Regions from separate parts of the Bradyrhizobium sp. PUT101 genome, predicted to be linked through region 3. Evidence: predicted binding sites of a transcription regulator. Region 3 holds the regulator's gene; each other region holds the start of a gene.
The links. Region 3 encodes PhoB, which activates phosphate uptake and scavenging genes when phosphate is short. Its sites were predicted from a motif close to TGTCATNNANCTGTCAT; they were not measured.
Positions count from the first base shown of each region.

Region 1: a site for PhoB is predicted at 1,711-1,727, ahead of phnF (phosphonate metabolism transcriptional regulator PhnF). Genes of this name have one in related genera too.
Region 2: a site for PhoB is predicted at 2,010-2,026, ahead of phnC (phosphonate ABC transporter ATP-binding protein). Genes of this name have one in related genera too.

Region 1 covers NZ_CP197207.1:3,636,373-3,646,691, reverse strand. Annotated here, with positions in the region: gene phnE (phosphonate ABC transporter, permease protein PhnE) at 1-788, shown strand, start outside; gene phnF (phosphonate metabolism transcriptional regulator PhnF) at 946-1,677, opposite strand; gene phnG (phosphonate C-P lyase system protein PhnG) at 1,784-2,248, shown strand; gene phnH (phosphonate C-P lyase system protein PhnH) at 2,253-2,861, shown strand; gene ACSHT2_RS17850 (carbon-phosphorus lyase complex subunit PhnI) at 2,865-3,968, shown strand; gene ACSHT2_RS17845 (alpha-D-ribose 1-methylphosphonate 5-phosphate C-P-lyase PhnJ) at 3,965-4,855, shown strand; gene phnK (phosphonate C-P lyase system protein PhnK) at 4,848-5,660, shown strand; gene phnL (phosphonate C-P lyase system protein PhnL) at 5,669-6,367, shown strand; gene ACSHT2_RS17830 (alpha-D-ribose 1-methylphosphonate 5-triphosphate diphosphatase) at 6,380-7,537, shown strand; gene phnN (phosphonate metabolism protein/1,5-bisphosphokinase (PRPP-forming) PhnN) at 7,534-8,130, shown strand; gene ACSHT2_RS17820 (pyridoxamine 5'-phosphate oxidase family protein) at 8,158-8,769, shown strand; gene ACSHT2_RS17815 (SDR family NAD(P)-dependent oxidoreductase) at 8,890-9,621, opposite strand; gene ACSHT2_RS17810 (DUF6496 domain-containing protein) at 9,704-10,207, opposite strand; gene ACSHT2_RS17805 (alpha/beta fold hydrolase) at 10,276-10,319, opposite strand, start outside.
Region 2 covers NZ_CP197207.1:3,647,610-3,657,928, forward strand. Annotated here, with positions in the region: gene phnE (phosphonate ABC transporter, permease protein PhnE) at 1-24, opposite strand, end outside; gene phnD (phosphonate ABC transporter substrate-binding protein) at 97-1,026, opposite strand; gene phnC (phosphonate ABC transporter ATP-binding protein) at 1,090-1,899, opposite strand; gene ACSHT2_RS17890 (transferase hexapeptide repeat family protein) at 2,074-2,745, shown strand; gene ACSHT2_RS17895 (alpha-D-ribose 1-methylphosphonate 5-triphosphate diphosphatase) at 2,742-3,935, shown strand; gene ACSHT2_RS17900 (DUF1045 domain-containing protein) at 3,954-4,652, shown strand; gene ACSHT2_RS17905 (hypothetical protein) at 4,664-5,251, opposite strand; gene ACSHT2_RS17910 (selenium-binding protein SBP56-related protein) at 5,335-6,735, opposite strand; gene ACSHT2_RS17915 (dihydrodipicolinate synthase family protein) at 7,032-7,973, opposite strand; gene ACSHT2_RS17920 (methyl-accepting chemotaxis protein) at 8,101-10,182, opposite strand; gene ACSHT2_RS17925 (enoyl-CoA hydratase) at 10,301-10,319, opposite strand, start outside.
Region 3 covers NZ_CP197207.1:3,816,853-3,827,171, reverse strand. Annotated here, with positions in the region: gene ACSHT2_RS18710 (lysylphosphatidylglycerol synthase domain-containing protein) at 1-140, shown strand, start outside; gene ACSHT2_RS18705 (ATP-binding protein) at 187-1,479, shown strand; gene pstS (phosphate ABC transporter substrate-binding protein PstS) at 1,629-2,642, shown strand; gene pstC (phosphate ABC transporter permease subunit PstC) at 2,821-3,810, shown strand; gene pstA (phosphate ABC transporter permease PstA) at 3,815-4,660, shown strand; gene pstB (phosphate ABC transporter ATP-binding protein PstB) at 4,657-5,478, shown strand; gene phoU (phosphate signaling complex protein PhoU) at 5,490-6,206, shown strand; gene phoB (phosphate regulon transcriptional regulator PhoB) at 6,221-6,928, shown strand; gene ACSHT2_RS18670 (GcrA family cell cycle regulator) at 7,163-7,675, opposite strand; gene ACSHT2_RS18665 (aspartate aminotransferase family protein) at 8,134-9,342, shown strand; gene argF (ornithine carbamoyltransferase) at 9,342-10,277, shown strand.

The DNA of each region.
Region 1 (10,319 bases), 180 kb from region 3:
GCCGGCCGGCGTCCGCGCGTCTCGCGACGCCGGCGATGATCGCCGCCGCGCTCGCACTTCTGGTGTTCGGGCTGGTCGACCTCGATTTTTCACCGTCGCGTCTCGTTGCCGGCGTCAGCCAGCTCGGCTGGATCACGATGATGATGATCCCGCCCGATCCCGGCGCATCGCTGCCGTTGTATCTCAAGGCGCTCGGCGAGACGTTGTCGATCGCGCTGCTCGGTACCACGCTCGCCGCACTGTTCGCGCTGCCGGTGAGCCTGCTTGCGGCGCGCAACATCGTGCCGTCGGGTTTCTTTCGCTTCCCGGTCCGGCGCTTCCTCGATTCGATTCGCGGCGTCGATACGCTGATCTGGGCGCTGGTGTGGATCAACGTGGTCGGGCTCGGCCCGTTTGCCGGCGTGCTGGCCATCGCGGTGTCGGATTTCGGTGCGTTCGGCAAGCTGTTCTCGGAGGCGATCGAGGGCGCCGACCAGAAGGAAGTCGAGGGCATCCGCGCCTCCGGCGGCAGTGCCCTGCACGAGATCCGCTTCGGCCTGATGCCGCAGGTGCTGCCCGTCATCGCCGGCCAGGTGCTCTACTACATCGAATCGAACACCCGCTCGGCCACCATCATCGGCATCGTCGGCGCCGGCGGCATCGGCCTCCAGCTCGCCGAGCAGATCCGCGTGCTGGAATGGCAGAAGGTGTCGTTCCTGATCCTGATGATCCTGGTTGCGGTGGCCGCGATCGATTTCATCTCGGGCAAGCTGCGGTTTGCGATCATCGGGCGCAGGGCGGTGGCCTAACTTTCTTCTCCCTTTGCGGGAGAAGGTGGCGCGAAGCGCCGGATGAGGGGTATCTGCCCGCGAACTCGCGCGCCGAGAGATACCCCTCACCCGTCTCGCCGCTATTGCGGCGAGCCACCCTCTCCCGCAAGGGGAGAGGGTGAAGCGTGGCGAAGCCTCACCCGTTCTCCACCAGAAATTCCACCCGTTCCGCCGCGAAGCGCGAGTGCTTCGTCAGCAGCGGCTTGCCCGTGAGATCGTTGTCGGTGGCATCGACCACCAGAATCGGCCGGCCCAGCGCCAGATCGAGCCGTACGGCATCGGTCGCGTCGACGATGCCGGCCGTGATTCGGGTCGCGCCGCGGCGATAGTCGCGCACGCCGTAATGCGCCAGCAGCTTCGTCATCGAGCGCGTCGCCGCGAACACGGCGCCGGCGTCCGGAAACCGCTCCGCCGACAGCCAGGTGGTGGACACGCAGATCGGCGTGCGGTCGGCGAGGCGAATCGCCTCGATCCGCACCAAGGGTGCGCCGGTCTTCAGTCCCAGCTCCCGTGCGAGCTCGCGCGTAGCGATATCGTCGGTCGCCTCGATCAGCCGTCCATGCGGTTCGCGGCCGCCCGCGCCGACGATCTCGGAAAAGCGCGTGCGCGAGCGCAGCGGATAGGCGAGCTTCTGCGCCTCGACATAGGTCCCGCTGCCGCGCTCGGCCCGCACGAGGCCACGCTCGGCAAGGGCTGCCAGCGCGCGCCGCACGGTGTGCCGGTTGACGCGATAGGTTTCGGCGATCTCCATCTCGCCCGGCAGCTTGTCGCCGGCCGCAAAGCGGCCGTCGGCGATGCCGCGCTCGATGCCGTCGGCAACGAGGCGCCATAGCGCGACGCCCGAGGAGGCTGTGTCCTGCATGCTCATGTCGCGGGAAGCCTACTCCAGAAATCACATCATTGTCACGAAACAGTCATGGCGCGTCCGTATGAAGTTGTCTATTATCATAGACAACTTCAATCCGGCAAGTTCGGTGGACCAGGTGACGCAGCACAACAACCAGCAAGCCCAGCGCAAGGCCGCGATGGCGGTGCTGGCGCACGCGGAGGCGGGCGAGATCGCCGCTCGCCTCCGCAACCTGGCCCTCCCGGCCCATCAGGACCTGCGCGCGCCCGAAAGCGGCCTCGTCATGCTGCGCGGCCGGGTCGGCGGCGACGGCGCACCGTTCAATCTCGGCGAAGCCACGGTCTCGCGCGCCGCGGTGCGGCTTGCGAGCGGTGAGGTCGGGTTCGGCTACACGCTCGGCCGTGACGGTGAGAAGGCGCGGCTGATCGCGCTGTGCGATGCGCTGATGCAGTCCCGTGATCACGGCGGCGCCGTGGAGCGGGACGTTGTCGCGCCGTTGCGCGAGCAACTGATGATCGAACGCAAGCAGGCGGCGGCTGAGACCGCTGCGACGAAGGTTGATTTCTACACCATGGTGCGCGGTGAGGGGTGAGATCATGACCACGATTGCGGAACTGCCGCCGGGTTTCGTCGACAAGGTGCTGTCGGCGCAATCGACCTTTCGCTCGGTCATGGACGCGATGGCGCGGCCGGGCTCGGTCCAGCGCATCGTGCCGATGGCGGGAGCGCCAGGGCCGATGATGCGCGGCACCGCCGCGATCGCGCTCACGCTGTTCGACCACGACACGCCGCTCTGGCTCGATACGCGGATGGCGGAGAGCTCCGACCTGGTGAAATGGCTGAAATTCCATACCGGCGCGCCGGTGGTGCAGGATTGCTCGATCGCGAGCTTCGCGCTGATCAGCGACGGCACGGCGCTTCCGCCGCTCGACCGGTTTGCGCTCGGGACGAGCGAATATCCGGATCGTTCGACGACGGTGATCATTCAGGTCGATAGCCTGGTTTCGGGGCGCGCCTTCGAGATGCGGGGCCCCGGCATCGACGGTGTCGCGTCCCTGCAGGCGTCGATCAAGCCTTTCGACCTGTTCGAGCGCCTGCGGGTCAACGAGGCGCTGTTTCCGCGCGGCATCGACGTGGTGCTGGTCGCCGATGACGCGGTGGTTGCGATCCCGCGCACCACGCGCGTCGTGAGTCAAGGAAGCTGAAGCATGTATGTCGCAGTCAAGGGCGGCGAACGCGCCATCGAGAACGCCCATCGCCTGCTCGCCAATGCGCGGCGCGGCGACCAGAACGTTCCGGAGGTCACGCTCGACCAGATCTCGGAGCAGCTCGGCCTCGCCGTCGACCGTGTCATGAGCGAGGGCTCGCTCTACGATCGCGAGCTCGCGTCGCTGGCGATCAAGCAGGCGCGCGGCGATCTGATCGAGGCGATCTTCCTGGTCCGCGCCTTCCGCGCCACCCTGCCGCGCTTCGGCGCCAGCGAGCCGGTCGACACCGGCGCCATGCGGGTGCAACGGCGGGTGTCCTCGACTTTCAAAGACATTCCCGGCGGGCAGATCCTCGGGCCGACCTTCGACTACACGCATCGCCTGCTCGACCCCTCGCTCGCCGAAGGCTTCGTTCCCGACGCGCCGGCGACGGCTGAAGCGCCCACCGCGCCAACGCCGCGCGTGACCGACATTCTCGGTCGCGACGGATTGATCGAACCCTCGCCCCGGGCCGAGGACGGCGCGCCGGTCGGCGATCTCACCCGCGAGCCGCTGAATTTTCCGGCGGATCGCGACCTGCGCCTGCAAAATCTGGCGCGTGGCGACGAAGGCTTCCTGCTGGCGATGGGCTATTCCACCCAGCGCGGCTATGGCCGCAACCATCCCTTCGCCGGCGAGATCCGCTTCGGCGAGGTCGAGGTCGAGTTCATCGCGGAAGACGCCGGCTTCGCCGTGCCGCTTGGTTCGATCGAGCTGACCGAGTGCCAGATGGTCAACCAGTTCAAGGGTTCGGCGACCGAAGCGCCGTGCTTCACCCGCGGCTATGGCCTTGCCTTCGGCCAGAGCGAGCGCAAGACCATGTCGATGGCCCTGGTCGATCGTGCGCTGCGTGCCCGCGAGCTCGGCGAGGAGGCACTCGCACCCGCGCAGGACGAGGAATTCGTGATGTCGCATTCGGACAACGTCCAGGCGACCGGTTTCGTCGAGCACCTGAAGCTGCCGCATTATGTCGACTTCCAGTCCGAGCTCGGCCTGCTGCGCAAGCTGCGGCAGGAGTTCGCGGATGCCAATGCGCCTGATGCCATGAAGGAGGCCGCGGAATGAACGCGCCCGCCTACAACTTCGCCTATCTCGACGAGCAGACCAAGCGGATGATCCGCCGCGCGATCCTGAAAGCGATCGCCATTCCCGGCTATCAGGTGCCGTTCGCCAGCCGCGAAATGCCGATGCCCTATGGCTGGGGCACTGGTGGCGTGCAGGTCACCGCCGCGATCCTCGGCCCCCAGGACGTGCTCAAGGTGATCGACCAGGGCTCCGACGATACCACCAACGCGATCTCGATCCGAAAGTTCTTCGCCAAGACCGCGGGCGTTGCGACCACGACCGCGACGGGGGAGGCGACGGTGATCCAGACCCGTCACCGCATTCCGGAGACGGCGCTGAACGAAAACCAGGTGCTGGTCTATCAGGTGCCAATCCCCGAGCCGTTGCGTTTCCTCGAGCCGCGCGAGACCGAGACGCGGCGCATGCACGCGCTCGCCGAGTACGGCCTGATGCACGTGAAGCTCTACGAGGACATCGCGCGCTTCGGCCATATCGCGACCGCCTACGCCTACCCGGTGAAGGTGAACGCGCGCTACGTGATGGATCCGTCCCCGACGCCGAAGTTCGACAATCCCAAGATGGACAATTGTCCCGCGCTGCAATTGTTCGGCGCCGGCCGCGAGAAGCGCATCTACGCGATCCCGCCCTATACCCAGGTGGTCTCGCTCGATTTCGAGGACCATCCGTTCGAGCCTTACCGCTTCAATGCACCCTGCGCGCTCTGTGGCGCGGAAGATTCCTATCTCGATGAGATCGTCACCGACGACAAGGGCGGGCGGATGTTCGTCTGCTCGGACACCGATTATTGTGAGGGCCGCCAGGCCGCCGGCCATCACGGCAGTCTCAGCGCTGCGCCCTACAGGGAAAAGGCGGGCTCACATGGTTGATCAAGGCTTGGCCAATCTCGATACGCTCGAAAACGACCAGCCGCTGCTGGTGGCGGAGTCCCTGAGCAAGTCCTTTGGTCGCATCGCCGCCTGCCGCGACGTCTTCTTCGCGCTCTATCCCGGCGAGGTGCTGGCGATCGTCGGCGAATCAGGCTCGGGCAAGTCGACGCTTCTGCAGATGCTGTCGGGCCAGCTCGCACCGAGCGCCGGCCATGTGTCCTACCGGATGCGCGACGGCGTCACGCGTGATCTCACGACGCTCGGTGAAGCCGAGCGGCGCTTCCTGTTCCGCACCGATTGGGGTTTTGTGCACCAGGACCCCGCGCAGGGCCTGCGCATGGCGGTTTCGGCCGGTGCCAATGTCGGCGAGCGGCTGATGGCCGTGGGCTGGAATCACTACGGCCGCATCCGCGAGACCGCGTCGGACTGGCTCACCCGCGTCGAGATCGACGTCGTGCGTATCGACGATGCGCCGCGTACCTATTCCGGCGGCATGCGGCAGCGTCTTCAGATCGCCCGCAACCTCGTTACCGAGCCGCGACTGGTGTTCATGGACGAGCCGACCGGCGGCCTCGACGTGTCGGTGCAGGCGCGCCTGCTCGATCTCGTGCGCAGTCTCGTTGCCGAGCTGCATCTCGCCGTCGTCATCGTCACCCACGATCTCGCGGTCGCGCGCCTGTTGTCGCATCGCGTGATGGTGATGAAGGGCGGCCGCGTCATCGAGACCGGCCTCACCGACCAGGTGCTCGACGATCCGCGTGAGCCCTATACGCAACTCCTCGTCTCCTCGATTCTCCCGCCATGAGCTTTTCGATGACCGCCATGATCGACGTTGCCGATGCCCGGAAGACCTTTACGATGCACCTGCAAGGCGGCATCGAGCTGCCGGTCGTGCGCGGCGTGACCTTCCACGTCGATCCCGGCGAATGCGTCGTGCTGTCGGGGCCATCAGGCGCCGGCAAATCGTCGATCCTGAAGATGATCTTCGGCAATTACCGCTGCGACAGCGGTCGCATCGGCATCCGCCATCGCGGCGTGCTGGTCGATCTCGCCGCCGCCGAGCCGCGGCAGGTGCTCAACGTCCGCCGCTCCACCATCGGCTATGTCAGCCAGTTCCTGAGGGCAGTGCCGCGCGTTGCCACCATCGACGTCGTCGCCGAGCCACTGATCGTGAACGGTATGGCACGTGCCGACGCGCGGGTGCGCGCCGGCGCGCTGCTGCATCGTCTCAACATCCCCGAGCGGCTCTGGCAGCTGCCGCCCGCGACCTTCTCCGGCGGCGAGCAGCAGCGCGTCAACATTGCGCGCGGCTTCATCTCGGACCTGCCGATCCTGCTGCTGGACGAGCCCACCGCCTCGCTAGATGCTGCCAATCGCGCCGTCGTGGTCGAGCTGGTCGCTGAAAAGAAGCGCCAGGGCGTCGCCATGGTCGCTATTGTCCATGACGACGAAATCCGTCATCTGATTGCGGACCGCATCGTCGACGTCGCCAGCTTTGCCGCCGCGGCCTGAAGGAAGAGGGAAATGAACGCCAAGCCGAAGGTAACGGTGATCGCCAACGCCAGGATCGTGCTGGCCGACCGGGTGATCGAGCAGGGCTGGCTCGCTTTTGCCGACGGACGCATCGTCGAGATCGGCGAGGGCAGGGCGCCGGCGGGCGCTGACGACGCAGCCGGCGATCTCATCATGCCCGGCCTGATCGAGCTCCACACCGACCATCTCGAAGCGCATTACGTGCCGCGGCCGAAGGTGTTCTGGAATCCGGTCGCGGCCGTCATTTCCTATGACGGCCAGCTCGCGACCTCGGGCATCACCACGGTTTTCGATTCGCTCCGGGTCTGGCGCGAGGACGGCGCCGAGGAAGTTGATGGCCGCGCCGGCGTGCTCGCCGCCGCGATCACCACCGCGCGCGAGGCCAGCCTGCTGCGCGCCGACCACTTCCTGCATCTGCGCTGCGAGATCCCGATGCCGAGCGTGGTCGAGGAGGCCAAGGAGCTGATCGACCGCCCCGACGTCAAGCTGATGTCGCTGATGGATCACACGCCCGGCCAGCGCCAGTTCCGCGACGAGGTCAAGCTGCGCGACTACTATCGCGGCAAGGGCGGCGGCAAGACCGATGCCGAGCTCGATGAGCTGTTCGCAAAGCGCTTCGAGTACCAGAAGCAATATGCGGCGACCAACATGCGCGAGATCGTGGCGCTGGCGCATCAGTACAAGATCCCGCTCGCGAGCCACGACGACACCACCGAGGAGAACGTCGCGGACGCCGTGCGCGATCGTGTCTCGGTGGCGGAATTCCCGACCACGCTGGAGGCCGCGCGCGGCCTGCACCAGGCTGGCATCGACATTCTCATGGGCGCGCCCAACGTTGTGCGCGGCGGCTCGCACTCCGGCAACATCGCCGCGGTCGATCTCGCCCGCGAAGGCCTGCTCGATATCCTGTCGTCGGACTACATCCCCTCGAGCCTCCTGATGGGCGCGCTGCAATTGCCGGAGCATGTGCCGGCAATCAGCCTCCCGGCGGCAGTTCGCACCGTGACGAAAGCGCCCGCCGAGGCGGTCGGCCTCACCGACCGCGGCGAGATCGCGACCGGCAAGCGCGCCGACCTGATCCGTGTGCACGTTGCCGGCAGCGTTCCCGTCGTCCGCAGCGTCTGGCGCGAAGGGAGCCGCGTCGCATGAGCGAGACCGTGACCACGGCGCAGAACGAGGCGGGTGCGATCGGCCCCGGGCGGCTTGTGCTCGTGGTCGGCCCCAGCGGCGCCGGCAAGGACACCTTGCTGCGACTTGCGCAAGCGGCCTGCGCCGACGATCCGGACATCATCTTCCCGCGCCGGGTCGTGACGCGGGAGTCCTCCGCCGACGAGGACAACATTGCGGTGAGCCAGGAAGAATTCCGCCGCGTGCGAGAGCACGGCGATTTTGCCGTGCATTGGGAGGCGCACGGGCATTCCTATGCCCTGCCGCTCGGCATAGACGACGACATCCGGGCCGGCCGAGCCGTCGTTGCCAACGTCTCGCGCACGGTGATCGCCGCGCTGCGCCGAGCCTATGTAAACGTCGTGGTCGTCGCGATCACGGCGCCGCCCGACGTGCTGGCGCAGCGGCTTGCCGCGCGGGCGCGGCACAGCGACGGCAATATCGCCGAGCGGCTGTCGCGCAGTGTTGACGACGCGTCGGCGCGGGCCGACGTCACCATCCTCAATGCCGGCAGCGCGGACTATCACGGCCGCCAGCTCGTTCGCGTGATCAGGAATGAAGGCTGGCAAGAATAGCTGCCGATGCAACGAGGAGAGAGTGGAATGTCGGTGATCGAAACGGTCGAACAGCTGGAAGCCATCTACGGCGCCACCAATGACGCCTCGACCGTGAAAGTCGCCGACCACGTCACGCCGCTCTACCGAATCTTCATCGAGAAGGCGCCGTTTGCCGCTCTCGCCACCATCGGGCCCGAAGGCATCGATTGCTCGCCACGTGGCGATCTCCCCGGCTTCGTCCGCATCCACGATCCCAAGACGCTGATGCTGCCGGACCGCCGCGGCAATAACCGGGTCGATTCCCTGCGCAACATCGTGCGCGATCCCAGGGTGTCGCTGATGTTCCTGATTCCCGGCTCCGGCAACGCCGTCCGCGCCAACGGTCGCGCCTATCTCTCGATCGATCCGGAGCTGCTGGTCTCGTTCAAGGTCGAAGGCAAGGCGCCACGCAGCGTCATGGTGATGAACGTCGAAGAGATCTACTTCCAGTGCGCTCGCGCCATCGTCCGTTCCGACCTCTGGAATCCCGACAAGCGCGTCGATCCGAAAACGCTGCCGACACCGGGCCAGATCCTCGCGGAAATGAGCGAGAACAAGGTCGGCGGCGCCGAGTACGATCGCATCTGGCCCGAGCGCGCGGCTGCGACGATGTGGTGAGTCGCTGCGCCTCGATCTGCAGCTGATCGTCATGCCCGGGCTTGTCCCGGGCATTCACGTTCTTCGCGCCACGGGTAAGGCGTGGGTGGCCGGGACAAGCCCGGCCATGACGGCGTGCGCTCAGTTAAACGCCATCCCGCCGCTGAGCGCCACGGTCTGCCCGGTCATGTATGCGTTGTCGACCAGCAGCATCACCGCTTTCGCCACCTCCTCGGCCGTGCCGAAGCGCCCGAGCGGGATGCGGCTGACGAGCTGGGGCTGGCCGCTCATCATGTCGGTCTCGATCAGCGACGGCGCCACTGCGTTGACGGTGATACCCTCCTTCACCAGCCGCGCGGCGTAACCTCGCGTGAGGCCTTCCATGCCGGCCTTGGACGCATTGTAGTGCGGGCCGATCGAGCCGGCGCCGCGCGCCGCTCCCGAGGAAATGTTGACGATGCGGCCCCATTTCCTTGACCGCATCGACGGCAACACGGCCTGCGTGCACAGGAAGGCGGATTTCAGGTTGACCAGGATGGTCCGGTCGAAATCGTCCTCGGTGAGATCGTCGATGCCGCGCGTGATGGCGATGCCGGCATTGTTGACGAGGATGTCGATCGGCCCTAGCCCGGCGGTCACGCGCTCGACCATTCCGGCCACGGCTTCGGCTTGCGAGACGTCGGCAGCGACGACGATGGCGCGGCCGCCTTGCTTGCCGATCTCGCCAGCGAGCTGCTCGGCCTGTGCGATCCGCTCTCGGCAATTGATCGCCACGGCAGCGCCTGCTTCGGCCAGCGCGCGACAGACCGCGGCGCCGATCCCGCGCGACCCGCCAGTCACGAGCGCGGTGCGCCCCTTGAGAGTCTCTGACATGAAAGCTCCGATCGATTCAATGGACGGCCGGATCGTCAGGCGGCAGCCGCTGGCATTCAACTCACAAGGTCGCTACGGGACATCAGTTCCTGCGGCGCGCCCGGGTGCGCGCCGCCTTCTTTGCTGCGGCGGAGCGGGCCTTGGCGCCCTTGGTGCGGCTCGCCTTGCGCGCAGCGGCAGAACGTGACGCCGCGGTTCGCCGGCTCGCGGCGCGCTTGCCCTGCTTCGACAGCGCACTGCGCGATGCGGTCGAGCGCGGCTCCTTTTTCAGGACGTTCTCGACCGCACGCGAGACGCGCGGGCGACGCTTGGGCGTGCGTTTACCCTGGCCGACCTCATAGGCATATTTGGCGCTGCGGCGCGTCGCCTTCTTGGTGCGCCCCTTGCGTGGCGGTGGCAGATCGACACCGGCGCGCCGTGCCTCGGAAAGGCCGATGGCGATGGCCTGCTTCGTCGAGCGCGCCCCGTGCTTGCCCTTCCTGATCCTGTCGATCTCGTCCTTGACGAACTCGCCGGCCTGCGTGCTCGGCGATTTGCCGGCGCGCTTGTCCTGCCTGGCTTTACGAATGACTTCCTGTCTTGGCATGATCGAGTTCCCCTTCTTGATTGAGAGGGATATCTGATCGCAACGCGCAAGACAGAAGATCGATCCGCTTAGTTCCTCAATGCTGCCAGCAACTCATCCGGGCGCTCGGCCA
Region 2 (10,319 bases), 170 kb from region 3:
AAGGATCGAAACCGCAATGGTCATTCGGTGGGAGGCCAGCCGATCATGGAAAGAGCCGGGTCGATTGACCCGGCTCGGGCGACGTGTCCCTTACGGTCAGGACGCCTTCTTGCGCAGATGGTCGACGAACTTAATCAGCTCGATCGTCTTGTTGTACTCTTCGTTCGTGACCGGATCCCAGGGCTTGTTCTTGCCGTCGGAGAGCTTCTTGAAGGCTTCGGGGTCCTTCTGTGCGGCATCCAGGAATGCCTTCTTGATCGCGGCCTTCATGTCGTCCGGAAGGTCGCTGAGATAGGCGACGGGCGAGTTGATGATCATGTCCGACTTCACGATGACCCGGAAGTCCTCCTTCTTCATCGGCGTGCCGTCGGCGCTCTTCACCATGCCCTTGTTGAGCATGCGGGTCAGGTTGGAATCATCCTCGGCGTTCCACCAGTTGGCGGCGACGTCCACTGTGCCCTGCGCGAGCGCCAGCACCGCGTTTTCATGGCTGCCGGTGAAGACGACCTTGGAGAAATAGGCCTCGGGATCGACGCCCATCTGATTCAGCTTGAAGCGGGGCATGTTGTTGCCCGACGTCGAGTTCGGGTCGACGAGCCCGAGGTTCTTGCCCTTGAGGTCCTCGACCTTCTGGTAGGGCGATTTCGCGAGCACGTAGAAGACCGAGTAGTAGCCCTTTGAGCCGTCAGCATTGACCTCGATCGCGAACGCATCGGTCTTGACACCGGTCAGCCGGGCGCGGGCAAAGGCTGCAGGGCCGTAATAGCCGATTTGGATATTTCCGGCGCGCTGGCCTTCGATCACGGCGGCATAGTCGTTTGCGACGCGCAGCGTGACCTTCGTGCCGAGCTCCTTCGACAGATAGTTGATGAAGGGCGTAAACCGCTCGGTGACACCGGAGGCATTCTCCGCCGGAACGACCGCCAGAGTGATCTCCGGATATTTCTTCCGCCAGTCTTCGGCAGAGGCGGAGGTGGTGAAGGCCAGGGCCGCGGCACCGGCAAGAATCAATCGACGAGTAATCATGATACCCCTTTTCTTCAGCTGGAGTTCGTTTAACGCGAAACGTTGAGCGTGCGCTTCCGCCGCTCAGGCGGCGGCAGCGCTGCCGAGCGCCGGAACACCCTCGGGCGCGGCGGCCGGCGCGCCGCCCATGACCTCGTTGGCTTCGAGATCGTAGAGCTCCCGCGCAATCCGATCTGTCAGCATCGACGGCGCGCCGTCGAACACCACGCGGCCTGCGGCCATGCCGATCAGGCGGTCGCAATAGCTGCGGGCGAGATCGAGCGAATGCAGGTTGCAGAGCACGGTGATGCCGAAATGCTTGTTGATGCGCAAAAGGGCATCCATCACGATCTTGGTGTTGCGCGGGTCGAGCGAGGCGATCGGCTCGTCGGCCAGAATGATGTCGGGCTGCTGAACCAGGGCGCGGGCGATCGCCACGCGCTGCTGCTGACCGCCGGAGAGCTGGTCGGCGCGCTGGGCGGCGAGCGAAGCGATATCGAACTGTTCCAGTGCGGACATCGCCAGCGCCTTGTCCTGCTCCGGCCAGATTTGCGACAGCGAGCGCCAGGCCGGCATCGTCGCGAGCCGTCCCATCAGGACGTTGGTGAGGACATCGAGTCGGCCGACCAGATTGAACTGCTGGAAGATCATCGCCGACCGCGCCCGCCATTGGCGCAGATCCTTGCCGCGCAATGCGGTGACGTCGACGCCGTCGAACAGGACGCGTCCCTCGCTCGGCGTCACCAGACGATTGATGCTCCGCAGCAATGTCGACTTGCCGGCGCCGGATCGCCCGATCACACCGACGAAGCCGCCGGGAGAAACTTGAAACGAAGCATCGTCCACCGCGGCTTTTGCGCCGAAGCGACACGTCAGACCATCCACCACCAGCATGCAGGGCTCCAGAGTAGCTGGAGCCAATCGCTAACGTCCATGCTTAACACTTGTGTGACACGATCGTTGCAGCGCAGCGATCCTGCACACGTCATCCCCTGTCATCGCTACGTCATGACATTGTCATGAATCCGCTCGAAGAGGAACGCCCGCCCCTCGCACCTCGGATACAACATGGCCGCCAAAGCTCTTTCGGTTCAGCCGACCATCGACCCCTCGGCCAAACTGCATGAGACTCGGCTCGGCGCCTACACCGAGGTCGGCGCGCGCACGATCCTGCATGAAGTGGCGATGGGCGATTACTCCTATGTCGTCAACGATTCGCAGATCACCTACACCACCATCGGAAAGTTCTGCTCGATCGCGGCGATGACGCGCATCAATCCCGGCAACCATCCGATGCACCGCGCGACGCAGGCGCACTTCACCTACCGCTCCAGCGCGTATTTCGAAGGTGAGAGCGACGATGCCGAGTTCTTCGACTGGCGGCGCCAGCACCACATCCATATCGGCCACGACGTCTGGATCGGCCATGGCGCGATCGTGTTGCCGGGTCGCAACATCGGCACCGGCGCGGTGATCGCGGCCGGCGCCATCGTCACCAAGGACGTGCCGGCCTACACCATCGTCGCGGGCAATCCGGCTCGTGTCGTGCGGCGGCGGTTCTCGGAGGAGATCGCCGGGCGCCTTGCGAAGCTCGCCTGGTGGGACTGGGATCACGACAAATTGCGCGCGGCGCTGCCCGATTTCCGCAAGCTCGGGATTGAAGATTTTCTTTCGACATACGAAGCACGAGCGAGCTCTCTCACCAATTCTCCGGTCAGCAAACGAAGCGCGATCGCGTGACAGACATATTCCTCGAAGGCGGCCGCGCCCTGATCGGCGCCGAGCTCGTCGAAACCTCACTTCTCGTGTCCGGAACGGACATTGCACAGGTCGATGCTTCTCGCGGTCGTGCGCGGCTGGCGATCGATGCCCGGGACCTGCTGGTGCTGCCCGGCATCGTCGATCTGCATGGCGATGCCTTCGAGCGGCAGATGATGCCGCGCGCCGGCGTCGATTTTCCGATCGATGTCGCGCTCGCCGACAGCGATCGCCAGGCGATCGGCAACGGCATCACCACTGTCTTTCACGCCACGACCTGCTCCTGGGAGCCGGGCCTGCGCAGCGCCGACAATGCGCGCGGCCTGATGGAGGCGATCGAGCGGCAGCGCCCGCAATTCGCCGCCGACACCCGCTTCCATCTGCGCCACGAGACCTACAATCTCGACGCCGAGGCCGAGATCGCCCAGTGGCTGGCCGAGGGCCGCGTCGACCTGTTCGCCTTCAACGACCACATGGACGGCACCGTCGCCGACCTGGCCAAGCCGCGCAAGCGCAACCGCATGGTGGAGCGCACTGGCCTTTCCAGCGAGGAATTCGACCGGCTGGTCGAGCGCGTGGTTTCGCGCGCGGACAAGGTGCCCGCTTCGGTGTCGCGCCTCGCCGCTTCTGCCCGCGCGGCGGGCGTGCGGATGCTCTCGCATGATGACGCAACGCCGGCGATGCGCCGGGAGTTTCGCGAACTCGGCGCTGACATCGCGGAGTTTCCGGTCAACGAGGAGACGGCGCTGGCGGCAGCGAGCCACGGCGATGCCATCGTCTATGGCGCGCCGAACGTCGTGCGCGGCGGCAGCCACACCGGCTGGACCAGGGCCTCCGACATGATCGCCAAGGGGCTCTGCTCGGTGCTGGCGTCGGACTATTATTATCCCGCACAGCTGCTCGCCGCGTTCCGCCTCGCCGCCGATGGCGTGGTGCCGCTGGCACAGGCCTGGGACCTGGTCTCCGCCGGGCCGGCGCGCGCGACCGGCCTTGCCGATCGTGGCATGCTCGCGGAAGGACGCCGCGCCGACATTCTCCTCGTCGACGACGGCGTGAAGCTGCGGCCGCGGCTGATCGCAGTGATCTCGGGCGGCAAGCTCGTGCATCTCACCGACGCGACAAGGCTGCTCACTGCCGTGACGGCGCCGCGCGAAGCTGTCGTCGCGGCCTAAACCGGTTATGCTGAGGCAATGACAGGTTTCCCCCGCTACGCGATCTACTTTTCCGCCGGCGCCGACAGCGCCCTCTCCTGCTTCGGCGCCGAACTGCTCGGCTATGACGCCTACACCGGCGATGAGGTTTCGTTTCCGCAAGAAGCGTTGCGCGTCGCGCCGGACTGGCGCGACATCACCGCCGATCCCCGCAAATACGGCTTTCACGCGACGCTGAGGGCGCCGATGACGCTGGTATCAGGCAGGACCGAGGCCGAGCTCATGGCGGCCTGCGCGACGTTCGCCGGCCAATCGCGGACAATTCCGGTGATCCGCCCTGTCGTCGATACCATCAGCGGCTTCATTGCCGTCATTCCGGCCGCGCCAGTCGACGCTCTCCAGCAGTTCGCCGCCGATTGCGTTCATGAATTCGACTCCATCCGCGCGGCCCTCACCGCGGAAGATCGTGCGCGGCGCAAGCCCGAAAAACTCACCGAGCGGCAGCGCGACTATCTCGACCGCTGGGGCTATCCTTACGTGATGGAGGAATTCCGCTTCCACATGACGCTCACCGGCCGGCTGGATGCAGAGCGCCGCGGGCCGATACTGGAGATGTTACGGGCCCGGTTTGCGTCGCTTCGTCTCGGCGCGCTGGCGATCGACCGCCTCGCACTGTTCAAGCAGGACGACGCGAAGGCTCGCTTCCGCATCATCGGCGAGTGGGCGTTGACGCGGTAAGCGCCTCACTCTCAGCTCCCAAGATTGAAGGCGAGCGCCACGGCGCCGACCAGGACGAGACTGGTCGCCCAGACTGCATCCAGATTGAACCAGCTTCGCGAGACGAACTTCAGCCCCAGATAACGATAGACCAGCCAAGCCAGACATCCGCCGGCGCTGACCATGGCGGCAACGTGCACCAGGGCCACGAGCACCGCCATCCCGATACTTGCCTTCATCAACTCGCCCGCCGCCTCATGTCCGGCATCGAGCTCGAAGGCCTGGCAGAGCCCAAGATAGATCGGCACGAGCATCAGGGCGGCGCCGTGAGCGATGGCGACGGCAAACGACCAGAGCACCAATTGCGCCGGCGGAATTCGTGCCAGCGCGCGGGGATGGCGCCGAATGATCAACCGATAGACGCCGAAGCCGATGACGAGAAGGCTCGCACCGATCTGGATCGGACGCTGCCACTCCGCCAGCACGAGCAGGAACGCGAATGGCAGCAGCACGAGAAGCGTTGCGAGCAGATGCCCGGCGGACAGGGCCCACAAGGCGCGAAAAAGCGCGCGCGGGCTCTTGTCCATGAGCCCGGCCGAAACGGCGAGCGGCCATCCCATGCCCGGATTGACCCCATGGTAGAGACCGCTCGCGACGAGAGCGAGCCACAGCCAGCCGAGTGCCGGGCTCGCGTGCCCCCAATCTAGACCGACGGATAGCAAAAGGAGTCCGTCGAACAATCGCCGCCCTCGAGCCTGATCTGGTGCGCACGATATCCGTCGGGGAAGCTCACGAAAAAGTCCTTGTCGAGCTCGAGGCCGCCATTGCGATCGACATTGGCCATGACCTCCACGCCCGGAACCCCATCGGGATAGAACTGGTCATCCCAGGTGGAATAGAGCGAGTTGGTCCAGTAAACGCGCCTGCCGTCGCGGCTGATCTCGACCATCTGCGGACCCGCCGCAAATGCCTTGCCGTTCGGGTGAGGCGTGCGGCGCGCGATACCGCCGATGTGGACCGAGCCCGCAAGCTTCGGCTTGCGCGGATCACTGACGTCGTACTGGCGCATTTCACCCGTGCCCCAGCACGAGACATAGAGAAACCGGTCATCCATCGACAGGTCGATGTCGGTCACCAGCGGCGGCACGGCGCCAAATCCCTGGAGCAGCGGCGGGAGCTTCTCCTTTGGCGCGGGCTCGGGCGGGATGGTCGCCGTCTTCTCCGCATGGAATTTCCCGCCTTCTCGCCACCAGGTCCAGATCGATGCTTCGAGATTCGTGGTGTCGACCACGACGCCTACGAAGCCGTACTCGCGAACCGGATCGTGCGCCGGTCGTACCTCCAGCGCCATTTGATGATTGGCGCCGAGGTCGATGGTCTGGACGTTGCGGCGTGCGCGAAGATCCCAGAAGTGGAGACGATGTCCATATTTGTTCGCAAGCAGATCTTCCGGGACGATCCCGTTCTCGAATTGCGGCGGCAACGCCCATTCGCTCGTCACCATGTAGTCGCGCGGCAGATTCCACCAGAAATCATAATGCAGCGTCTGTGGACCGCGGTCGATCTCCCATCGTCCGAGGACCTCGAAGGTCTCGCAATCCATGATGAAGACGCCGGGAGGGCCGTCGGTACCGTCCTTGCCGCCGCCGCCCAGCGTGCTCACGTAAATGCCGTCCGGCCCGCAATGGATCGTGTGTGGCCGCGAGTACCCGGTCTTCTTGAAGACTTCCTCTGGCTCGATGATCTTGTGGATCTTGGCTTTGGTCGGATCGGGCTTGGTATCGATGATGTAGATGCGCGACGAGCGCAGCCCGGGAATGATGAGATAGCGCCGCTCGACGAAGGCATGTCCGGCGAGCGGCGACAAGGCGGAGGAGCAGGCATTCCAGCCGAAGTGATGAAACTCATCGCCCTTGTTGGGCATCGTCACGGTGTGGACGACTTGGCTATAGGTCGGCGATCCCGGCTTGACGTCGATGACCGCGAGAGCATCCGGCTTCGAGAAGTCCGGACTGAGCAGCAACGTGTAGGCAAAGTTCTCCGCAGGTGCTTCCATCGCAAGCTTGGGCGATGCGTGAAAGGTGGGATCCGGCCTCATCGTCATGGCACTGCCTCCCTGTTCTGTCGGTTTGCGCCAACCTGACTCGGGATAACGGCATAGTGAAGAGGTATTGCGCGATGTCTCGACTGCTCCGCAGAGTCTGGTTGGTCAGCGCACGATACTTGATCGCCGGGTCCGGGGAAACTGGCGGAATTGCGCCAATTCGACACCTCTAACCGAATGGGCAGCCCCGTCATTGGGAGCGCAGCAAAAATTGTCTCCGCGGAACCGGTCTGGATTGCTTGGTCGCTTCGCTCCTCGCAATGACGACGGAAAGACCGAATTTCGGCGGGAGAAGGTTACCTCCCCCACCGCAGTGCCAGCGCGTCGCGCTCCTTGGCGAGCTCCAGCAATCCCGCGCGCGTTGCCGGATGCAGCGGCTGGAGCGGATGCCGCACGGCTTCCGACTTGATCACGCCGCCGGCCTGCATCATGACCTTGCAGGCGATCAGGCCGCATTGGCGGTTCTCGTAGTTGATCAGCGGCAGCCAGCGCTCATAGGCGGCCTTCGCTTCCTCGCGCTTGCCGGCGAAATACGGATCGATGATCTGGCGGATGCCGTCGGGATAGCCGCCGCCGGTCATGGTGCCGGTGGCGCCGGCGTCGAGATCGGCCATCAGCGTGATCGCCTCCTCGCCGTCCCAGGGGCCTTCGATATCGCTGCCGCCCGCCTCGATCAGGCTGCGCAGCTTTGCGGCGGCGAAGGGAACCTCGATCTTGAAATAGCGGATGTTGGCGAATTCGCGCGCCAGCCGCGCCAGCAGCTCGACCGAGAGCGGCGTGCCGGCCACAGGCGCGTCCTGGATCATGATGGGAATGTCGATCGCGCCCGAGAGCACCTTGAAGAATTCGACGATGCCCTTCTCGGGGACCCGGAAGGTCGCGCCGTGATAGGGCGGCATCACCATCACCATGGCGGCGCCGGCCGCCTCGGCCTGCCTGCTGCGCGCCGCGCACACGGCCGAGCTGAAATGCGTGGTGGTCACGATCACGGGAACCCGGCCGGCAACATGTTCCAGCACCGCATGCATCACCGTCTCGCGCTCGGCGTCGGTGAGCACGAACTGCTCGGAGAAATTGGCGAGGATGCAGAGACCGTGCGAGCCGGCGTCGATCATGAAATCGACGCAGCGGCGCTGGCCCTCGAGGTCGAGCTCACCGCGCTCGTCGAAGATGGTGGGCACGACCGGGAACACACCGCGATAGGGACGCTGGGCCTTGTGTTGTGGCGCGACCGGCATCGAACTCTCCATCCCTGATATGTCTTACGTCTGTCTCAGCGCTCGCGGAACGAGGCGCCACAGATGTACCCGCCACGCGGACCGACGGCAATGCCCGCGCGACATCGGATGGAAAGACCAGAGGAAGCTATGCGGTCTTCACGGCTCCCAAGAAGCCCTCGACCGCGGTGCGCAGACGATCGGCGTCGGCCGACATCTTCTTGACGGACTCCGACAGCACCGTGCCGGCGTTGCCGGTCTCCTGGTTGAGCCTCGCGACGCTGCCGATGGTGTCGGTCACCTCCCGGGTGCCTTGAGCGGCCTGCTGGAAGTTGCGCGAGATCTCCGTGGTCGCCGCGCGCTGCTGCTCGACCGCGGCGGCAATCGCCGTCATCTTCTCGTCGATGCCGCCGATGGCGCCGCCGATCGAGCGGATCGCGGCAACCGCCTGGCCGGTGGCGCCCTGGATTTCCGCGACCTGGCGCGAGATCTCTTCCGTCGCTGTCGCCGTCTGGGCGGCGAGGCTCTTGACCTCGCCCGCGACGACGGCGAAGCCGCGGCCGGCCTCACCCGCGCGCGCGGCTTCGATGGTGGCGTTCAATGCCAGAAGATTGGTCTGGCCGGCGATGGCGTTGATCATCTTCACGACCTCGCCGATGCGGCTTGCGGTCTGGTCGAGGATCTCGACCGTCGCATTGGTCTGCTCGGCCTGCGCCACGGCCTCGCGGGCCTCGCGGGCGCTCGACTGCACCTGCGCGGAGATCTCGCCGACGGATGCGGAGAGCTCTTCGGTCGCGGCTGCGATGGTCTCGAGATTGTTGGTGGCTTGCTCGGCGGCGGACGAGACCGCGGCGGTCTGGCTGCTGGAGTCCGAGACCAGCGAGCGTACGCCGGTTGCGGTGGCGTCGAGCTCCCGCGTCGAGGCCACAACACTCTGAATGACCGCCTGCACCGTATCATCGAAACTGCGGCAGGCGGCGTCGACAGTGCCCGACCGCGCGAGCTGAAGCGCCTGTTGCGATTCGCGTTCCCGGCCCAGCCGTTCCGCGGTCGCCGCGCTCTCGCGCAGGCTCTCGAGGGCCGCAGCCATGGTGCCGAACTCGTCAGGATGGCGGGATTGCGGAACCGGCGTCGCATAATCGCGCCCACCGATGCGCGCGATGGCATCGAGGATGGCGCGCACCGGACGCATGAGGCGATTGCGTACCACGAACACGCCGGCCAGGGTCACGGCCAGCGCGAGCAGGAACGCGAGCGACTGCACGATGAGATTGGTCAGGGCTTTCGCCTGAACCGTCTCCGCGCGCGCGATCGACAGGTCGAGCGCCTTGTTGGCGACCGCCACGATGGACGCGAAGGGCGACTGGCACAGTGCGTTCCATTCCGAGGCGGGCATCGCGGGACGGCCGCTGCCGTCGAAGTTCCTGGTCAGATCGCCGATATGCTTGAGAACGCCGTCGGTCTTGGCGCGTGCCTCCCGGGCCGTGTTGACGAGGTCCGCCGTCACATCAGGCGCAGCCAGCAGTTCCTGCATGCCGACCCAGCCGGCAGTGATCGTGCCATTCCATCCGGCCACGGTCTGCTTCTGGGTCTCGTCGAGCGGCTTTGAGCCGTTGACGTTCGGACGCAGGGTCGAGCACTGAATGCCATAGCGATCGCGCACCTGCCAGGCGAGGCGACGGGCCTGGATCATACGGGCGATGAAAGGATCGTTCATCCAGGCGCGGTTCGACACCGCGGTGGACGCCAGATTGGCGGTTTCGATCACCTTGGTGACGGCATCGTACCAGGCCGCTGTGCGCTCCACCTTGCGCTCGGCGCGCGGCAGCTTGGCCTCATCGTAGAACAGCTGGAACTTCGGCGCGGCCTCGCTCCAGCGCTGCTTCAGCGTGTTTGCGAGCTCGTCGCGCCGGGCAAATTCGACGGTGGGGAGCGCCGCGGCAATGGCATCGTAGCCGGCCTGCTCCGCCTTCTCGACGGCGCCGAGCTTGGCGCGCGGATCGTCCTCGCCGAGCAGCGCACTCTGGGCATCGCCGCGATTGTTGCGCAAGGCCAGCACGCCATGGAAGATCGCCTTGTCGGCATTCGCGAGCCGTTCGGTCTCCAGGCTGTCGCTGTAGCGGCCGAAGGCCTCGACCATCTGGATCGCCGTGCTGGTCAGCGCCCCGACGGCCAGTAGCGCCATCAGAACCAGGAGCAGCGTGCTTACCGATTTCTTAAAAATTGACATGGACCAAAAGACCTACTCGTCACAAGCGGCCATCCTGCACGGTGACATGCCAAAGTTTCGTTAAGGTTATTTCAAATGATATGGACCTCGGAAGCTGCCACTCTGTCGGGAAGTCGGCTCACGCCACTTTCGTGAAA
Region 3 (10,319 bases):
TATCTGTAATCTTGCTGACGCTTCGCGAAGTTATCATCGGCGCGCGATCGAAGCGCTTGCAACAGGCGGCGCTCAAGCTGGATCCCGGCCCGGTGCGTGAAGCCGCCTATGTGAGAGAGCGCAGCGACGGCGGCGCCTGACCGGTGCCAGAGTCCTTAGGACAGTCCCCAGGAGAAGCCCGTCCCGATGGCGATCGACGCCCCATCTTCTCCCCCCGCCCAGCCCTGGTCCGACCGGCTCCGGCACTCGACCATCATCCTGATTGCCGCGGCGCTGGCGCTGTCCGTCGTGGCCTCGCTCGGCGAATTGTCGGCGCTGCACGCCGCGATCGTGTTCCTCTGCATCGCCGCGGCTGCCCTGATCCCCTGGCGGCTGCATGATCGCGCCGCTTCGCGCGACGACGTCAGGCGCATCAACCCGGTCGAGAGCGCGGCGGTGGCTGCGGTGGTCGCCGGCATGCCGGATCCGGCGGTGCTGCTCGACCGCGCCGGCCGCGTCATCCACCTCAACGCCGCGGCCGCCCAGCTCGCGCCGGCGCTACGCAGGAACGAGCTCGCCCAGTTCGCGCTGCGCTCGCCGGAGATCATCACGGCGCTGCGCGAGGCGATCGCCACCACCGAGCCGCGGCGCGCGACCTATCTCGACCATGTTCCGGTCGATCGCTGGATGGAGCTCATGATCACGCCGGTGCCGGTGCCGACCAGCTTCGGCGGCGCCGACAAATGCATGCTGATGACCTTCCACGACCAGACGCCACTGCGCCGGGTCGAGGAGATGCGCGCCGACTTCGTCGCGAATGCCAGCCACGAGCTGCGTACGCCACTGGCCGCGCTGTCGGGCTTCATCGACACGCTGCAGGGCCAGGCCAAGGACGATCCCAAGGCGCGCGAACGCTTCCTCGGCATCATGCACAACCAGGCCACGCGCATGGCGCGCCTGATCGACGATTTGCTGTCGCTGTCGCGGGTCGAGCTGTCGGCTCATGTCCGGCCCGACACCCTGGTCGACCTCATACCGATCATCCGCCAGGTCGCCGACGGGCTCGAGCCGCTGGCGCGCGAGCGCCAGGTCGAGGTGGAGATCGATCTGCCGGAGCTGCCGGTGATGATCGCGGGGGACCGCGAGGAACTGCTCCGCCTGTTCGAGAACCTGATCGAGAACGCGCTCAAATACGGCGCCTCCGGCGGACGCGTCATTGTGTCGCTGACACCAGGCATCGCCGCTGATGGAACTCAGGAAATCCGGGTCTTGGTCCGCGATTTCGGCCCCGGCATCGCACCGGAGCACCTGCCGCGGCTGACCGAGCGCTTCTACCGGGTGGACGTCGGCGACAGCCGCTCGCAAGGCGGGACCGGCCTCGGATTATCGCTGGTGAAACATATTCTTAACCGCCATCGCGGCCGCCTTCTGATTGAAAGCGTGCCCAAGCAGGGCGCCACTTTCACCGCCTGTTTTCCCCAGGTGAAGACTTCGGCTTGACCTGAAATTCAAGCAATTTCAATCGCTTGTCGGTGTCATCCAGCTGTCACGAAACCTTCGTAAAAGCACAGCCGACCGCCCCTAAACGAGCGGCGCGGGGAGCGCGATCGGGCGCGGATGGCGCTTCGCTCCCCTGTATGGAGACCAGCATGAATTTCATCAAAACTATGGTTGCTGCGGGCTTGGTCGCCGCAACGACGACGGCGGCCTTCGCAGCCGATATCACCGGTGCCGGTGCGACCTTCCCGTTCCCGCTCTATTCCAAGTGGGCTGACGCCTACAAGAAGGAGACCGGCAACGGTCTGAACTACCAGTCGATCGGTTCGGGCGGCGGCATCAAGCAGATCCAGGCCAAGACCGTCACCTTCGGCGCGAGCGATATGCCCCTCAAGCCTGAGCAGCTTGAAAAGGACGGAATGATCCAGTGGCCGCAGGCGATGGGTGCCTTGGTGCCGGTCGTCAATCTCGAAGGGATCAAGTCGGGCGAACTGGTGTTTTCTGGCGAGTTGCTGGGCGACATCTATCTGGGCAAGGTCAAGACATGGAATGACCCGGCGATCGCCAAGCTTAATCCCAAGGTGAAGCTCCCCTCGGACGCCATCACCGTCGTGCGTCGGTCGGACGGCTCCGGCACCACGTTCATCTGGACCGATTTCCTTACGAAGACGAATGCCGAGTGGAAGACGAAGGTCGGTGCCGGTACCGCGGTCGAGTGGCCAACGGGTGTTGGCGCCAAAGGCAATGAAGGCGTCGCGGGCAATGTCAGCCAGACCAAGAACTCGATCGGCTATGTCGAGTATGCCTATGCCAAGCAAAACAAGCTGACCTACGGTGCCCTGATCAACAAGTCTGGCAAGACCGTGCAGCCGACCGTTGCGGCCTTCCAGGCTGCGGCCGCCAACGCCGACTGGGCCGGCTCCAAGAACTACTATGTGATCCTGACCGACCAGCCCGGTGAAACGTCGTGGCCGATTACCGGCGCGACCTTCATCTTGATGCACAAGGATGCGACCGACAAGGCGGCGTCCCAGGAAGCCATCAAGTTCTTCAAGTGGGCGTTCGAGAAGGGCGACAAGATGGCGGAGGAGCTCGATTACATCCCGATGCCCGACACGGTCGTGAAGCAGATCGAGAAGACGTGGGCTGCCGAGATCAAGAGCTGATTGCAGCGTACTGAAACTCGCGCTCCGCCTCGGCGGGGCGCGAGTGAAAGAACGGCCCGGAATCCCAGGATTCCGGGTCCTTGAGACCACCCGGAACGACGCGGCAAACCGTCGAAAACGACCGCCTTTGGCGGCATGCAGATGGCGTAAGGCAAAACAGGGGATCGGCGTGGCAGAGATGGCCGTTCAGAGCGATGCAATCGACGACGCCGGACCGTATGATCGCGCCAAGGCCTTGGGCGCGTTCAAGCTCGGTGACGTCACCTTCTACTGGGTCACGCGGCTTTCCGCGATCTCGGTGCTGCTGATCCTCGGCGGCATTATCATTTCGCTGATCGTGGGCGCCTTCCCGGCGATCAAGGAATACGGCCTGTCGTTCCTGTGGACGCAGCGCTGGGCCCCTTCGGCCGATCCGCCCGTGCTCGGCGCGCTCGGGCCGATGTACGGTACGCTCGTCACCTCCTTCATCGCGATGCTGATCGCCATTCCCGTCGGTCTCGGCATTGCGATCTTCCTCACCGAGCTCTGTCCGCAATGGTTGCGCCGCCCGATCGGCATGGCGATCGAACTGCTCGCCGGCATTCCTTCGATCATCTACGGCATGTGGGGCTTCTTCGTGCTGGGGCCGTTCCTGGCCAACACCTTCCAGCCCTTCATGATCAGGGTGTTCGACGGCGTGCCCGTGCTCGGCGCGATCTTCGCAGGTCCCCCGTCCTATCTCAGCCTGTTCAATGCCGCGCTGATCCTCGCCATCATGGTGCTGCCCTTCATCACCTCGATCTCGGTCGACGTGTTCAAGACGGTGCCGCCGGTGCTGAAGGAAGCCGCCTACGGTGTCGGCTGCACCACGTGGGAAGTCGTGCGCAGCGTAGTGATCCCGTATACCCGCGTCGGCATCATCGGTGGCGTCATGCTGGCGCTGGGTCGCGCGCTCGGCGAGACGATGGCCGTGACTTTCATCATCGGCAACTCGTTCCGCATCTCTTCATCGATTTTCGCCCCGGGCACCACGATCTCGGCAGCGATCGCATCCGAGTTCGCCGAGAGCGACGGCTTGCACCAGTCCGGCCTGATCCTGCTCGGCCTGCTCCTGTTCGTGCTGACGTTCTTCGTGCTCGCGGCCGCGCGGCTGATGCTGATGCGCCTGGAAACCAAGGCCGGAAAGTGAAGCCATGAACCCGATCTATTCGCGCCGCCGCCGCTGGGACATCGTCATCCGCGGCCTCTGCATCGCAGCCGCCGCCTTCGGCGTCACCTGGCTCGCGCTGATCCTGGTCACGCTGCTCTACAACGGCTTGGCCGGGCTCAACCTTCAGGTCTTCACCGCAGACACGCCGCCGCCCGGATCGACCGAGGGCGGCCTGCGCAACGCCATCGTCGGCTCGCTGATCATGACCGTGATCGGCGTCGGCATCGGCGCGCCGCTCGGCATGTTCGCCGGCACCTATCTTGCCGAATACGGACGCAACGACAGGCTGACCTCGGTCATCCGTTTCATCAACGACATCCTGCTCTCGGCGCCCTCGATCATCATCGGCCTGTTCATCTACGGTGCGGTCGTGGTGCCGATGCGAGGCTTCTCGGCAATCGCTGGCGCGCTGGCGCTCGCCGTGATCGTGATCCCGGTCGTGGTGCGCACCACGGAGGACATGCTGCTGCTGGTGCCGAACCCGCTGCGTGAGGCGGCCTCCGCGCTCGGGCTGCCGCGTTCGCTGGTGATCAAGCGGATCGCCTACCGTGCGGCGCGCTCGGGCCTCATCACCGGCGTGCTGCTGGCCACGGCTCGCGTCGCGGGCGAGACCGCGCCGCTGCTGTTTACGGCGCTGTCGAACCAATTCTTCAGCCTCGGCCTGGACAAGACGATGGCCAACCTGCCGGTGACCATCAACAACTTCGTGCAGAGCCCCTACGCCTACTGGAAGCAACTCGCCTGGAGCGGTGCGCTGCTGATCACCCTGACTGTGCTTGCCCTGAACATTGGCGCCCGCATCCTTGGTGCCGAGAGGACCGCAAAATGAGTGAAATGTCTGTTTCCGTAAGCGCGCCGACCGTTCACCCCGGCTCGCATCCGCTGCCCGAGGCGCCTGCCAAGGTCACGGCGCGCAACCTCAACTTCTACTACGGTGAGCACCATGCGCTGAAGAACATCAATCTGGCGCTCGGCACCAATCGCGTCACGGCCTTCATCGGCCCGTCCGGCTGCGGCAAGTCGACCCTGCTGCGTATCTTCAACCGGATGTACGACCTCTACCCGGGCCAGCGCGCCACCGGCCAGCTCATGCTCGACCACACCAACATGCTCGACCCCAAGCTCGACCTCAATCTGCTGCGCGCCCGGGTCGGCATGGTGTTCCAGAAGCCGACCCCGTTCCCGATGACGATCTACGAGAACATCGCCTTCGGGATCCGCCTCTACGAGAAGATCTCGAAATCGGAGATGGACGATCGCGTGGAGAAGGCCCTGCGCGGCGGCGCGCTGTGGAACGAGGTCAAGGACAAGCTCAACGCCTCCGGCCTGTCGCTCTCCGGCGGCCAGCAGCAGCGCCTCTGCATTGCCCGTACCGTCGCGGTGCGGCCCGAGGTGATCCTGTTCGACGAGCCCTGCTCGGCGCTCGACCCGATCTCGACCGCCAAGGTCGAGGAGCTGATCCAGGAATTGTCCGAGAACTACACGATCGCGATCGTCACCCACAACATGCAGCAGGCGGCCCGCGTCTCCGACAAGACCGCCTTCATGTATCTCGGCGAGCTGATCGAGTTCGACGACACCAGCAAGATCTTCACGTCGCCGACCGACCGGCGCACGCAGGATTACATCACCGGCCGGTTCGGCTGAGGAGACGGAACATGGGTTCTGAACATACCGCAAAGGCTTTCGACACCGACCTGCAGGAGCTCACCCGCCTGGTCGCTGAGATGGGCGGCATTGCCGAGCGCATGATCGTCGATTCCGTCGACGCGCTGATCCGCCGCGACGTCACGCTCGGTCAGCGCGTCGTCACCACCGACGCCGAGCTCGATATGCTGCAGAAGCGCATCGAGGAGCGCGCCGTGCTCACCATCGCCCGCCGCCAGCCGATGGCGGTCGATCTGCGCGAGATCGTCGGCGCCATGCGCGTCGCGACCGATCTCGAGCGCATCGGCGATCTCGCCAAGAACATGGGCAAGCGCGTCGCGGCGCTGGAGACCGACTTCCACCCGCTCAAACTGTTCCGCGGGCTGGAGCACATGACCGACCTCGTGCAGCAGCAGGTCAAGTCGGTGCTGGACGCCTATGCCGCGCACGATCTGCCGGCGGCGATGGCGGTGTGGAAAGGCGACGAGGAAGTCGACGCCATCTGCACCTCGCTGTTCCGCGAACTCCTCACCTACATGATGGAGGATCCGCGCAACATCTCTTTCTGCATCCATTTGATGTTCTGTGCCAAGAACATCGAGCGGATCGGTGACCACGCCACCAACATCGCCGAGACCGTGTTCTACATGATCGAGGGCCAGGCGATCACCGACAAGCGGCCGAAGGGCGACATGACGACCTTCGCCACGACGGTGCCGAATACCTAAGGAGCGACGACAACATGGGCGCACGCATTATGGTGGTTGAGGACGAGGAAGCTCTCACCGAGCTTCTCCGCTACAACCTCGAAGGCGACGGCTATGACGTCGAGACGGTTATGCGCGGCGACGACGCCGACACCCGCCTCAAGGAGCACATTCCCGATCTGATCGTGCTCGACTGGATGCTGCCGGGCCTGTCGGGCATCGAGCTGTGCCGGCGGCTGCGCACCCGTCCCGAAACCAAGCAGCTGCCGATCATCATGCTTACCGCGCGCGGCGAGGAGAGCGAGCGGGTGCGGGGACTTGCGACCGGTGCCGACGATTACATCGTCAAGCCGTTCTCGGTGCCGGAGCTGCTGGCGCGCGTGAAGGGTCTGCTCAGGCGCGCCAGCCCCGAGCGGCTCGCCACCGTGCTCGCCTATGGCGACATCGAGCTCGACCGCGACAAGCGCCGCGTGGCGCGCTCGGGCCGGCCGATCGATCTCGGCCCGACCGAATATCGTCTGCTGGAGTTCTTCCTGGAGCATCCCGGCCGCGTGTTCTCGCGCGAGCAGCTGCTCGACAGCGTCTGGGGCCGCGACATCTACATCGACGAGCGCACTGTCGACGTCCACATCGGCCGCCTGCGCAAGCTGCTCAATCTCGGCCGCGAGCAGGATCCGATCCGCACCGTCCGTGGCGCCGGCTATGCGCTGGACGATCGGTTCGCGAAGGCGGAGCAGACCTGAGTTTTGTGAATGTCGAATTAGCGAGCCGCGGCAACAATCTTGGCCGTCATCCCGGGGCGCGCGTAGTGCGAGCCCGGGATCCAAAACCACAGGACGTGGTTTGGCGAAGACTCGCAGTAGCCATCTCGCGCAATCACTGCGCCCTGTGGTTATGGATCCCCGCCTCCGCGGGGATGACACCGAGTAAGTCGAGCCGTCATCATGTGACGGCTGCAATCAGCCAGATCTATAAGCTCACCGCGTGCCCGGCTTCGCCGGTGCGCGCCGCCGATCCGCTGCGGGCTGATACGCCACGCGCGAATGCTGCGCGCAGTAGGGCAGGCCCGAGAGCGCCTTGCCGCCGCAGAAGAAGAAATCCGGGCTGGAGGGATCGCCGACCGGCCAGTGGCAGGTTGCCTCGTTCAATTCCAGCAGCGACAGCCGCTGGCTCATCGGCACCACGTTGTCGTAGGTGACGGGCTCGGCCTCCACCTCGACCTCGAAGGCCTGCGCCAGCGCGGTGTTGCCGCGGGCGACGGGGCGGGTCACCCGCATCATGTGCTGCGCAGGCCGGGCCTTGCGCGGCCGGGGCGCTGCCGATGAAGGGCTCTTGGCGCGGCCGGACAAGCCGAGCCGGTGCACTTTGCCGATCACGGCATTGCGGGTCACATTGCCGAGCTCCGCCGCGATCTGGCTGGCCGAAAGTCCGGCCTCCCAAAGCTTTTTCAGCTGCTCGACGCGATCATCGGACCAGGTCAAAACCGTCATTGCACCCTTTCCCTCGCTGCGCGCCTGCCATCCTGGGGCCTTCGCAGCGATTGCCTAAGCCTTGAAAAACCCGTGCCGCCAGAATCCCCTAAGGCTCGCCGGGCGCGCTCAAGACGCCCGAACGTTTACGCCGGTACATGAGGACTTAGAGGATCAGAACTGCTGCACGAGATGTCGTATCTGACAGTCCAAACGCTACAATATGGCGTGACTCCCGCGCAAGAGTCCGCCGACTCGCGTCCACATGTTCCGTGGTGAAAATCCCGCAAAATCGGCACCGCAAGACTACGGATTCAGCGTTTCGCGAGGCTTTCCAGGCGGCATTGACACCCGTCTTGTCAGGCATAAGATAGCCCCACGTGCCGCCCTTAAAAGGCGGCACGTTTCGTTTTCCGGGCCGGTCAATGGTGCGTTGCGCAATGCACGCGTCACACCGTCCGCAACATTCAAGTGACGTCATGACTAACAGCGCCGCGCCGCATTTGCTCCCCGTTTTCGCCAGGGCCGACCTCGGTTTCGAGCGCGGCGAAGGCTGCTGGCTGATCGCGACCAATGGGGATCGCTATCTCGATTTCACCTCCGGCGTGGCGGTGAATGCGCTCGGCCATGCGCATCCCACTCTGGTCAAGGCGTTGCAGGAGCAGGCGACGAAGCTCTGGCACATGTCGAACCTGTTCCAGAGCCCGGACGGCGAGAAGCTCGCGGCGCGTCTGTGCAACGAAAGTTTTGCGGACTTCGTGTTCTTCTGCAATTCCGGCGCCGAGGCGCTGGAAGGCGTGATCAAGCTGGTGCGCCACCATCACTTCTCCAAGGGGCATCCTGAGCGCTATCGCATCATCACCTTCGAGGGCGCCTTCCATGGCCGCACGCTGGCGACGCTGGCTGCCACCGGTTCTGCAAAATATCTCGAGGGCTTCGGTCCACCGATGGACGGCTTCGACCAGGTACCGCATGGCGACCTCGAAGCCGTCAAGAAGGCGATCGGCCCGCACACCGCCGGCATTCTCATCGAGCCGATCCAGGGCGAGGGTGGCGTTCGTTCTGCGCCTCCCGCCTTCCTGAAGGCGCTGCGCGAGCTCTGCAACGAGCACGGCCTATTGCTCGCCTTCGACGAGGTGCAGACTGGCATGGGCCGGACCGGCGAACTCTTTGCCTACAAGCGCACCGGCGTCGTGCCCGACGTGATGTCGCTGGCGAAGGCGCTCGGCGGCGGTTTCCCGATCGGCGCGGTGCTCGCCACCGCCGACGCTGCGCGCGGCATGGGGCCGGGCTCGCACGGTTCGACCTTCGGCGGCAATCCGCTCGCGATCTCGGCTGCGAACGCCGTTCTCGACGTCATGCTCAAACCCGGCTTCTTCGGTCACGTGCAGAAAATGTCGCTGCTGCTGAAGCAGAAGCTCGCCTCCGTGATCGATCGCCATCCCGAAGTCGTCAGCGAGGTGCGCGGCGAAGGCCTCCTGATCGGCATCAAGGCCGTGGTGCCCTCGGGCGATCTCGTCGCGGCGCTGCGTACCGAAAAATTGCTCACCGTCGGAGCCGGCGACAATGTCGTGCGCTTCCTGCCACCCTTGATCGTTACCGAGGCGGAGATCGAAGACAGCGTCGGGCGGCTCGAACGCGCCTGCACCGCAATCTCTTCCAGCCAGACCAAGCGGGCGGCAAGCTGATGAGCAAGACGCCCAATAAGACTCCAAAGCACTTTTTGGACATCAACGAGCTGCCGCTGTCGGAGCTCAAGAGCATGCTCGCCGCCTCGTCGGCCATGAAGGCGAAGCAGAAGGCGCACCAGCCTGTCAGGCCGCTTGAAGGCAAGACGCTGGCGATGATCTTCGAGCGGCCCTCGACGCGGACGCGGGTGTCGTTCGATGTCGCCATGCGCCAGCTTGGCGGCGAGCCCATCATGCTCACCGGCGCCGAGATGCAGCTCGGTCGCGGCGAGACCATCGCCGACACCGCGCGGGTGCTGTCGCGCTATGTCGACGCCATCATGATCCGCATCCTCAATCACGAGGCGCTGCTGGAGCTTGCGGCCTATGCGACCGTGCCCGTGATCAACGGCCTGACGCGGCGGTCGCATCCCTGCCAGGTGATGGCCGACCTCATGACCTATGAGGAGCATCGCGGCCCGATCGAGGGCAAGACGGTGGCCTGGACCGGCGATGACAACAACGTGCTGGCGTCCTGGGCGCATGCCGCCGAGCGCTTCAAGTTCCAGCTCAACGTCGCAACACCTCCTGAACTCGCGCCGAAGAAGGCAATGCGCGACTGGATCAAGACGTCAGGCGCGCCGATCGTGCTCGGCACCGATCCGGAAGCCGCTGTGCGCGGCGCCGACTGCGTCGTCACCGACACCTGGGTGTCGATGGGCGACAAGGAGGGCGAGCACCGCCACAACGTGCTCAAGCCCTACCAGGTCAATGCCAAGCTGATGTCGCTGGCCAAACCCGATGCGCTGTTCATGCACTGCCTGCCAGCGCATCGCGGCGAGGAGGTCACCGACGAGGTGATCGACGGTCCGCAATCGGTCGTGTTCGACGAGGCCGAAAACCGCCTGCACGCGCAGAAGGGTATTTTGGCCTGGTGCTTTGACGCGGTGAAGTAGCGGGCGCGATGGAGCGGTGGCTGCGCCACGCTCCACTGTCGT